DNA from 2 places in the Streptomyces sp. NPDC102514 genome. Region 2 is predicted to be linked to the other one. Evidence: riboswitches for the same ligand, from Rfam matches in the RefSeq annotation. Region 2 holds a riboswitch; the other holds the start of a gene.
The links. Region 2 has a riboswitch for cobalamin ahead of ACZ60E_RS23140 (cobalamin biosynthesis protein). Riboswitches for the same ligand answer to the same signal wherever they lie in the genome.
Positions count from the first base shown of each region.

Region 1: another riboswitch for cobalamin. It lies ahead of ACZ60E_RS35035 (ABC transporter substrate-binding protein); the one in region 2 lies ahead of ACZ60E_RS23140 (cobalamin biosynthesis protein).

Region 1 is NZ_JBVJLW010000017.1:5,940-11,168, forward strand. Features, by position in the region: gene ACZ60E_RS35020 (MHYT domain-containing protein) at 1-118, shown strand, start outside; gene ACZ60E_RS35025 (CoA-binding protein) at 206-613, opposite strand; gene ACZ60E_RS35030 (TIGR03767 family metallophosphoesterase) at 887-2,734, opposite strand; cobalamin riboswitch at 3,009-3,195, shown strand; gene ACZ60E_RS35035 (ABC transporter substrate-binding protein) at 3,263-4,294, shown strand; gene ACZ60E_RS35040 (FecCD family ABC transporter permease) at 4,303-5,229, shown strand, end outside.
Region 2 is NZ_JBVJLW010000009.1:3,903-9,131, forward strand. Features, by position in the region: gene ACZ60E_RS23120 (class II aldolase/adducin family protein) at 1-76, opposite strand, end outside; gene ACZ60E_RS23125 (lysozyme) at 302-1,045, shown strand; gene ACZ60E_RS23130 (inorganic phosphate transporter) at 1,243-2,487, shown strand; gene ACZ60E_RS23135 (hypothetical protein) at 2,500-2,721, shown strand; cobalamin riboswitch at 2,845-2,985, shown strand; gene ACZ60E_RS23140 (cobalamin biosynthesis protein) at 3,102-4,064, shown strand; gene ACZ60E_RS23145 (cobyric acid synthase) at 4,061-5,229, shown strand, end outside.

The DNA of each region.
Region 1 (5,229 bases), on a different contig from region 2:
CCGGACGCCCGCTCCGCGCACGGAACCCCCCGCCTGGTCGGGCTCGGCGTTCGAGGCTCAGCCGAGGAGCGACCGGCGCGCGTACGGATCCGGGGGGCGCGGGCGCCGTGACGGGTGAGCGGGGTGGGTGTCCCGGCGGTCCGGGTTCGGTTTCGCCGGTTCGTCCCCGCGCGTTCGGCTCCGCCGCCTGCTCAGTCCCGCCGGGTCAGCCCAGGCGGGGGATCTCGATCGCCGGGCAGCGGTCCATGACCATGTCGAGGCCGGCGTCGCGGGTGCGCTCGTACGCGGCCTCGTCGATCACGCCGAGCTGGAACCAGACGGCCTTGGCGCCGATGGCGACGGCCTCGTCGGCGACCGGGCCGGCCAGGTCGCTGTTGACGAACACGTCCACCACGTCGACCTCGAAGGGGATGTCCGCGAGGGAGGCGTAGCCCTTCTCTCCGTGGACCGTCTCGGCCTTCGGGTGGACGGGGATCACGCGCTTGCCGTAGCGCTTCAGCACGTCCGCGACGCCGTACGCGGCGCGTCGCTCGTTCGACGACAGGCCTACGACGGCCCAGGTGTCGCCGGTCTCGGTGAGGATCTTGCGGATCGTTGCCGGGTCGCCGTGCACGGGTCGCCTCCTGGGGGTGGGGGGTGTGGCTGTCTGGGGCGGACAACGTCCGGGGTGGGCCCGGGATTCCCCGCGGAGGGGGTGGGGCTGCGGGTTCATGGCGGGTGCGGCCCGGTGGGGGCCGTTCGCGCAGTTCCCCGCGCCCCTTAAAAGCGGGCGGTTCGCCGTGCCCCGGGAGAGACGGCAGCCCCCGCGAGCCCGAAGCTGAAAGCCGGCAGTCGTCGCGAGCTCGAAGTTGAAAGCCGGCAGGCCCCGCGAGCCCGAAGCTGAAAGCTACAGGTCGGTGGTCAGTAGTAGTTCCACGTTTTGGTCCTGGGGTGTGCCCGCCCATGTGGTCTCTGTCAGGTTCGGGGCGTTGTAGGCCAGTTCGCGGTACAGGGACGCCAGGCCCACCGCTGACAGGTCGGTGAAGTCGGGGGCCGTGCGGTGCGGGGCCGCGGATTCGACGAGTGTGGTGAACAGCGACAGCGTGCCGTCCCCGTTGTCGGTCAGTTCGATCAGCCGGGCGTGGTGCGGATAGTCCAGGTGGGAGGCCGTGTTGACCTCCCAGAAGGAGCGGGCCGGGGTCGGGTGGGGATGCGCCGTGATCCGGTTGACGTGGCTGTGGCCGTTGATCCACGCCACCACGTTCGGGAATCTGCCGAGCAGCGCCAGGACCTCCGCGCCGTCGTGCCGCGGTTCCTCCGAGCGGGCCGCGTCGGGGCGGCGGGTCATGCTCGGGCTGTGGTGATGGCTGAAAACCAGCACCTGGGCGTCGTCGGCCCGCGAGTTGCGTACGAGGCGGCCGTCGGCGGCGTACGACCGGGAACTGTGCGCGGCGAGCGTCCGCTCCAGCCAGCGCAGTTGACCGGTGCCCAGCGAGCCCTCGTAGTGGCCGCTGCGGTACGTCGTGTCGATGCTGACGCCGATGACGTTCTCGGCGATCCGGAAGGAGTAGTACATCCGGTCGCCGTCCAGGCTGTCCTGGGTGTAGCCGTGGCCGACCGGTCCCGCCCCTGCCCGCCCGGGGTCGAGGTGTGCGGCCAGATACTCGTGCGGGGTGCACAGCCGGCGCCGCTCGTCGGCCGTCACGGTCCGCGCCGAGCGGGTGTGCCGTCGCAGGATCGCTTCGAGCACCTCGCTCTTGGGGTCGTCGCCGGTCCGCAGGGCCTTCGCGTAGGCGGCCGTGTCCGTGTCCGGGACCGACATCAGCTTGCGGGAGCCCGTCGCGAAGTCGCCGAGCGCGGGTGACAGGCAGCCGCCGGGCAGATCGTCGTGGTTGCCCACCGTCGAGTACCAGGGGATGCCGAGCCCCGGGCTGGTCACCGGCCGCCGCGCGGCCGTGAGGAAACCGGGGACGGCGGGCAGCCCGCGCCGCTTGTCCAGGTCGCGCAGGCCCGGGTCGTCCGGGTGCCAGTAGAGGGGGAGCCCCGAGTCCTGGACGCCTTCGTACGCCGACGGGTCGCCGGAGTCGGGAGTGATCCGGCCGCCGCTCATCAGCGTGAGGAACCAGTCGAGTTCGAGCGCGGAGTTGTTGTCGATGTTGTCGCCGGTCGTCATCACGAAGGCGGGCGGCAGACCGGTGTGCGGGCCCTCGGCGAGCGCGTTCACCTGCTCCACGAGCGCGACGGCCCCCGCCACGGTCAGCGCCTCCTGAGGACGCCAGGCCGCGGCCCCGCCCGAGCGCAGGAACTCCGTGCGCAGCGGGTTCTGCACATCGGTCAGGTGCAGGTCGGTGAACTGGACGAAGCACGCGAGCGGGGTCCGCCGGTCCGGGCGGCCGGTGGCGGCGGGGGCGAGTTCCTCCCGTACGACCAGGGGCCGGCCCGGGCCCGTGACCAGTCGGCGGTAGCTGCCGGAGTGCGGGCTTCCGCTCAGCCGGGCGGTCATGTCCAGGGTGGTGGCCGCGTACGGCGCCGGCCGCCGGGTGGCACGGGCCGGCCGCGGGGCCACCTGTTCGGCCGCGGGTGCCGCGGAGGGGCCGGGGCGCTGCGGCGGGACGAGGGTCGCCGCTCCCGCTGCCGCCGTCGCCCCCGCCGCCATCGCGAGGGTGCCGGAGACGAGCAGGAAGCGACGGCGGTCGATGGCCGCCGCGGCTTCCCCATCGGCCGGGCCCCTCCCGGACGGATCCCTTCCGGCCATGTCCCTTCCGGCGGGTCCGGTGATTCCGGCGGTTCCGGCGGTTCCGGTCATGGGCTGGTCCTGCGGCATGGGTCGGTCCTCCGGTGCCTCCGAGCGGCGCGCTGAACGGAACCACTCATTCAGGCCGCGGGGGCACGGGCGTGGCGCCGCCGTGAACACCGCCGGAACAGGAGAAACGTACGAAACGGGCGGCGGAGACCGGCATTCCCGTCGAGCCCTCGCCGAGCCGCGACCGAGCCCCCACCGCACTGCCGCACGGCCGTGAAAGCCGCCGTGATAGCTTGCGAAAGCCAGTCGAACCCATGTACGTGGGTCAGGGAATCCGGTGGAAATCCGGAGCTGACGCGCAGCGGTGAGGGTGACGGGCGGGGCATCGGCCACTGGACCGGATCGACGGTCCGGGAAGGCGCCTCGTCCGGGTGAACCCGAGTCCGAAGACCTGCTGGCGGCCTCCGCGGTCCCGAGACGGCGGGGGAGCACCGTACGACCGGGCTCCGCGTTCGAGCCCTCGACGTCTGAGGAACTTCCGTGCCCATCGCACGCCCCACCCGCCCTGCCGCCCTGCTCGTTTCCGGGGTCGTTCTGCTGACCGCGTGCGGTGGTGCCGACTCGTCCGGCTCAGCCGGCAAGGACTCCGCGGCAGCCGTCACCCTGGAGAACTGCGGCCACACCGTCCGCGTGGAGTCCCCGCCGCGCAAGGCCGTCTCCCTCAACCAGGGCACCACCGAGATCATGTTCTCGCTGGGCCTCGCCGACCGGATGGCCGGCAGCGCCACCTGGACCGACCCGGTGATGAAGGGCCTGGAGAAGGCCGACGCGCAGGTGAAGCGGATCGCCGACAACAACCCGTCGTTCGAACGGGTCCTGGACGCCGACCCCGACTTCGTCGCCGCCTCGTTCGTGTCCACGCTCGGCAAGGGAGGCGTCGCCACCCGCGAGCAGTTCGAGAAGCTCGGCGTACCCGCGTACGTCTCGCCCTCCGACTGCGCGGGCAAGGACAACACCGGGGACGGCGACGGCGCCCGCAAGAAGCCCCTCGGCATCGACGCCATCTACGGGGAGATACGCGACCTGGCCGAGGTGTTCGGTGTGGAGGAGCGGGGCGACAAGCTGGTCGCCGAGCTCCGGCAGCGCATGCAGAAGGCCACCGCCGGCATCGACGCCTCGGACGTCTCCCTCCTGTACTGGTTCGCCAACTCCGAGTCGCCCTACATGGCCGGCTGCTGCGGCGCCCCCGGCATCATCACCCGGGCGTTCGACGCGAAGAACGTCTTCGACGACACCCACGAGGAATGGCCCCAGATCAACTGGGAGACGGTCGCCGACCGCGACCCCGACGTCCTCGTCATCGGCGATCTGACCCGCAAGTCGCAGACCGCCGAGTCCGCGAAGAAGAAGATCGAGTTCCTGGAGTCCGACCCGGTCACCAAGAACATGACCGCCGTGAAGAAGAAGCGGTACGTCCTGCTCAGCGGGCAGGCCATGAACCCGACCATCCGTACCGTCGAGGGCGTCGAACAAGTGGCCACCGCCCTGCGGGAGTTCGGGCTCACGGGGTGACTCGCCGGATGGCACGGCCGCGCGTGGGACTGCTCTGCGCGGCCGGCGTGGCACTGCTCGTCGCCTCCGTCGCCGTCGCGATCACCATCGGCCCGGCGGACATCCGCGTCGCCGACGTCTGGTCCGTGGTCGCCTCCCATCTGGGCTGGGGGAGTACGGAGCTGAGCCCCATCCGGGACGGCATCGTCTGGCAGCTGCGGCTGCCGCGCACCCTGCTGGCCGCCGTCTGCGGGGCCGGACTCGCCGTGTGCGGCGCGGTCATGCAGTCCCTGCTGCGCAACCCGCTCGCCGACCCGTTCGTCCTCGGGGTGTCCTCCGGAGCCTCGACCGGCGCGGTCGTCGTGGTCGTCCTCGGCGCGGGCGGCGGCCTGGTGTCGGTCTCGGCGGGCGCGTTCCTCGGCGCGCTGCTGTCGTTCGGACTCGTGCTGCTGCTCAGCCACACGCTCGGCGGGACGACGGACCGCGTGGTGCTGAGCGGTGTCGCCGCGATGCAGCTCTTCTCGGCGCTCACCTCCTTCGTGGTGATGACCGCCGCCGACGCCGAGACCACCCGAGGGGTGCTGTTCTGGCTGCTCGGCTCGCTGGGCGGGGTCGGCTGGACGGACGTCTGGGTCTGCCTCGCGGTCCTGGTGGTCGCGCTGGCGGTCTGTCTGGCGTACGCGCGCACGCTGGACGCGTTCGCCTTCGGCCAGGACGCCGCCGCGACCCTCGGGGTGTCCGTGGCCCGCACCCGGCTGGTGCTGCTGTGCGTGACGGCGCTCCTGACGGCCGCGCTCGTCAGCTCGGCCGGCGCCATCGGCTTCGTCGGACTCGTCCTGCCGCACGCGGCCCGCGCGGTGGTGGGTTCCGGCCACGCCCGGCTGCTGCCGGTCGCCGCCCTCGCCGGCGCGGTGTTCCTGGTGTGGGTGGACACCCTGGCCCGTACCGTCCTCGAC
Region 2 (5,229 bases):
GCGCCTCCCCCGGCCGGGACGCGCCCGTCTCCCCGAAGCCTCGTCCGTCTCCTGCGTCCCGCCGCTGCTCAGCCATGCCGCGATCCTGCCAGCCGCCCGTGCCCGCTCGGCCCGGCTCGGCCCTGCTCTCCCCTTGCTCCGTTCGGGCGAGGGCACTGTAGGGCGGAACCCGAACGTCCGAAAGGTAATACAAGGTATTAATCGACCGCCGGAGCGAATGACCGGCGCGCGACGGACCGTGAGGGATCTTCCAGTAGCCTCTGGAAGATTTTTCACTTACGTCGCCATTCCGGGGGAAAACATGGCCAGTGATCGTAAATCGTCCCGTCAGCGCGCCCGTCTCGTCGCCGCCTCCGTGGCGACGCTGGCGCTCGGCGGCACCGCACTCGTCGAGGTGCCGGCCTCGGCCGCCGGCAAGCCCAAGGGGCACGACGTGTCCTCGCACCAGAAGAACGTGAACTGGTCGAGCGCGAGGAGCAAGGGCGCGACCTTCGTCTACGTGAAGGCCACCGAGTCGCGCACGTACCGCAACCCGTACTTCGCCCAGCAGTACGACGGCGCGCGCAACGCGGGCATCATCCGCGGCGCGTACCACTTCGCGCTGCCGGACAAGTCGTCGGGCACCGAGCAGGCCGCCTACTTCGTGCGCAACGGCGGCGCCTGGCGGGCGGACGGCTGGACGCTGCCGCCCGCGCTGGACATCGAGTACAACCCGTACGACAAGAAGAAGAAGTGCTACGGGCTGAGCAAGAGCGGCATGGTCGGCTGGATCAGGGCCTTCAGCGACGAGGTGAGGCGGCAGACCGGCCGCCGGCCCGTCATCTACACCAACTACACCTGGTGGAAGACGTGCACGGGCAACAGCGCCGCGTTCGCCTCGAACCATCCGCTGTGGCTGGCCCACTACGACGCGACCTCGGGGTCGCTGCCCTCGGGCTGGAACTTCTGGACGTTCTGGCAGTACGACAACAGCGGCAGCCTGCCGGGTGACCAGAATCTCTTCAACGGGTCGCTGTCCCAGCTGAAGGCCTTCGCGAGGGGGTGAGCCGGGTAGCGGACCCCTGGGTTCCGCCTCTGTTCGAGGATTTTCCGGGACTTTCGAGAGCCGTCGCCGCCACTTCGACACAAGCGGAATGACGGCACCTCGATTGGGTCACCCCACCGCCCGACTCAGTTCATCTTCCGTTCACCCAGGTTGCTTACGTTCCCCGTGCCACTGTCGTCCAACAGAAGCCTGGGTAAATGGAACACATCACGCTCCTCCTCGGAATCGTGATCGTTACCGCTCTCGTGTTCGATTTCACGAACGGTTTCCACGACACTGCCAACGCGATGGCGACGACCATCTCGACCGGCGCTCTCAAGCCCAAGACGGCGGTGGCCATGTCCGCCGTACTGAACCTCGTCGGTGCGTTCCTCTCCGTGGAGGTCGCCAAGACGATCTCCGGCGGCCTCATCAACGAAGCGGGCATCCGCACCGAAGTGATCTTCGCGGCGCTCGTCGGCGCCATCCTGTGGAATCTGCTGACCTGGCTGCTGGGTCTGCCCTCCAGTTCGTCCCACGCCCTCTTTGGCGGCCTGATCGGCGCCGCGGTGATGTCGGCGGGCTGGTCCTCGGTGAACGGCTCGACCGTGATCACCAAGGTCCTCCTCCCCGCGATCGCCGCACCCGTGGTGGCCGGACTCGCCGCGATGCTCGCCACCCGGCTGACGTACCGGATCAGCAGGGAGGCCGGTGAGAAGGCGACCTCCAAGGGCTACCGCGCGGGTCAGATCACCTCCGCGGGCCTCGTCTCGCTGGCCCACGGCACGAACGACGCACAGAAGACCATGGGCATCATCACCCTGGCCCTGGTCACCGGCGGGGTGCTCGCGCCCGGCTCGAACCCTCCCCTGTGGGTCATCGTCTCGGCCGGTATCGCCATCGCGCTCGGCACCTACCTGGGCGGCTGGCGCATCATCCGCACCATGGGCAAGGGCCTCACCGACCTCGCGCCGCCGCAGGGCTTCGCCGCCCAGACCAGCGCCGCGACGGTCATCCTGGCCTCCTCGCACCTCGGCTTCTCCCTCTCGACCACGCAGTCCTGCTCCGGCGCCGTGATGGGTTCGGGTCTGGGCCGCAAGGGCGGTGTCGTCCGCTGGTCGACCGCGACCCGCATGTTCGTCGCCTGGGGCCTCACGCTCCCGGCCGCCGGTCTGGTCGGCGCGGGCGCCGAGTTCCTGACCAAGCAGGGCACCTGGGGCATCATCCTCACCGGCGCGCTGCTGATCGCCGGCTCCGCGGTCATCTGGACGCTCTCCCGCCGCCAGCCGGTCACCGTCGACAACGTCAACGACGACCACGAGCCGGCGGGCGTCGTGACCACCGCGATCGCCGCCGTCACCCCGCCTCCCGCGGGTCCGGTCACCCCGGCCCCGGCCGCGAGCGACCTCAAGACCACCATCCCGGGCCCGGACGCCGAGCCCGCCCGTCCGGCCACGGTGTAAGGAACGAACCGCATGAAGATCGACTGGGCAGCCCTCGGCTCCGTGTTCGGAGTCAGCCTCATCGCCACCGTCGCCCTCGTGGGCCTCTTCACCCTCGGCATCGTCGGCCTCACCAAGCGCGAGACGGCCGCGGAGCAGGGTGGCTCCGCGACCCTCGCGGTCACCGGCGCGTACGCCTGCTTCGCCGCGTGTGCGGCGGCAGTGGCGTACGGGATCTATCTGATCGTCGCCTGACCCTCGCGGCACGTCCGTTCCGTACGGGACCGCCCCGTCGACCACCTGGTCGGCGGGGCCTTCTCGTGTCCGTGTGTGGGCCTCGGCACACTCTCCCGTCGCAGGTCAACAGCAAGTTGACGGGTGTTCGCGGACCGTGGTGGACTGCCGAGGCCATGTACGTCGGCAGAAGAGGAAGCCGGTGCGAATCCGGCGCGGTCCCGCCACTGTTACCGGGGAGTCGAACCCCCGGGAGCCAGGAACTCTCGCCGTCGGTCTCGTCGAACCAGGGCGTGGACACCCTGAGTGAGGACATATCGCCATGCGCGCCCACCTGTTGTGGACCAGTGTGCCCGGGCCAGGTACCAGGCTTTCGCCTCAACCAGCGGCGGGCTGAACCGATGCGAGCCGAGCGCGTCTTCGCGTACGGTGCCGCCGCCGGCCTCCTCGGTGACCTGCTGCTCGGCGATCCCCGCCGAGGGCATCCGGTCGCCGCGTTCGGGCGGGCCGCGGGAGCCGTCGAGCGCGCCCTGTGGCGCGACCACCGGGGCTGGGGGGCGCTGCACACCGCCGTGTGCGCGGGCGGCGCCGTCTGTCTCGCCGTGGCCGCCGAGCGTTCCCTGCGCACCTCCCCCGTCGCCTCCGTCGCGCTGACCGCCGCCGCCACCTGGGCCGTCGTGGGCGGGACCTCGCTCGGCCGTGAGGCGCGGGCCGTCGGCGGGGCGCTGGCCGCCGGGGACATCGAGGTGGCCAGGGAGCGGCTGCCGCATCTGTGCGGGCGCGACCCGCAGGCGCTGGACGCCGACGGGATCGCCCGCGCGGTCGTCGAGTCGGTCGCCGAGAACACCTCCGACGCCGTCGTGGGCGCCCTGGTGTGGGGCGCGGTCGCGGGCGTGCCAGGACTGGTCGGGTTCCGGGCCGTCAACACGCTGGACGCCATGGTCGGGCACAAGTCGGCCCGTCACCGGCGGTACGGGTGGGCGTCCGCCCGGCTCGACGACGTGGTGGGGTGGCCCGGGGCCCGGCTGACCGCGGTCCTCGCCGCCGTCGCCGGGGGGAATCCGCGCGGGGCCGTCACCGCCTGGCGCGCCGACGCCGCCAGGCATCCGAGTCCCAACGCCGGGCCCGTGGAGGCCTCGTTCGCGGGGGCGCTCGGGGTACGGCTCGGCGGCACGCTCTCGTACGCGGGACGGGTCGAGCACCGGCCCGTGCTCAACGGTCCGGGGCGGGCCGTGGAGGTCGGGGACATCGAGCGGGCCGTCCGGCTCTCGCGCCGCGTGGGCCTGCTCGCGCTGGGCGCGAGTGTCGCCGGGCGGCTGCTCGCCACGTCGTTGGTGCCGAAGGCGAAGGGGCGTACGTCATGAGCGCGGGAACGGGCGGGAGAACGGGTGGCGGACCGGGTGGCGGACTGCTCGTCGCCGGGACGACCTCCGACGCGGGCAAGAGCGTCGTGACCGCCGGGATCTGCCGGTGGCTGGTGCGGCGGGGTGTGAAGGTGGCGCCCTTCAAGGCGCAGAACATGTCCTTGAACTCGTTCGTCACCCGCGAGGGCGCCGAGATCGGCCGGGCGCAGGCGATGCAGGCGCAGGCCGCCCGGGTGGAGCCCTCCGTGCTCATGAACCCCGTCCTGCTGAAGCCGGGCAGTGACCGCAGCAGCCAGGTCGTCCTGATGGGCAGGCCCGTGGGCGAGCTGAGCGCGCGCGGCTATCACGGCGGACGCCAGGAGGCGTTGCTCGGGACCGTGCTGGACTGTCTGGCCGAGTTGCGGGGCACGTATGACGCGGTGATCTGTGAGGGGGCGGGCAGTCCCGCCGAGATCAACCTGCGGCGCACCGACATCGTGAACATGGGCATCGCGCGCAACGCGCGGCTGCCCGTCCTCGTGGTGGGGGACATCGACCGCGGCGGTGTCTTCGCCTCGTTCTTCGGGACGGTGGCGCTGCTGTCGCGCGAGGACCAGGAGCTGGTCGCAGGGTTCCTCGTCAACAAGTTCCGCGGGGACGTCTCTCTGCTGGAACCCGGCGTCGACATGCTGCGCGGGCTCACCGGGCGGCACACCTACGGCATCCTGCCCTTCCGGCACGGCCTCGGCATCGACGAGGAGGACGGGCTCAGGGTGTCCCTGCGGGGGTCGGTGCGCGAGTCCGAGGTCTCCTCCCCCGTCGGCGAGGACATCCTGCGGGTCGCCGTCTGCGCGATCCCCCTGATGTCCAACTTCACGGACCTGGACGCCCTCGCCGCCGAACCGGGCGTCGTCGTGCGGTTCGTGGACCGCGCCGAGGAACTGGTCGACGCGGACCTCGTCGTCGTACCCGGCACCCGGGGCACGGTCAAGGCCCTGGAGTGGCTGCGGCGGCGCGGCCTCGCGGACGCCCTGGTGCGCAGGGCCGCCGAAGGACGCCCCGTGCTGGGCATCTGCGGCGGCTTCCAGCTGCTCGGCGAACACATCGAGGACGAGGTCGAGTCGAGGGCCGGTGCCGTCGACGGCCTCGGACTCCTCCCCGTACGGGTGCGGTTCGCGCGCGAGAA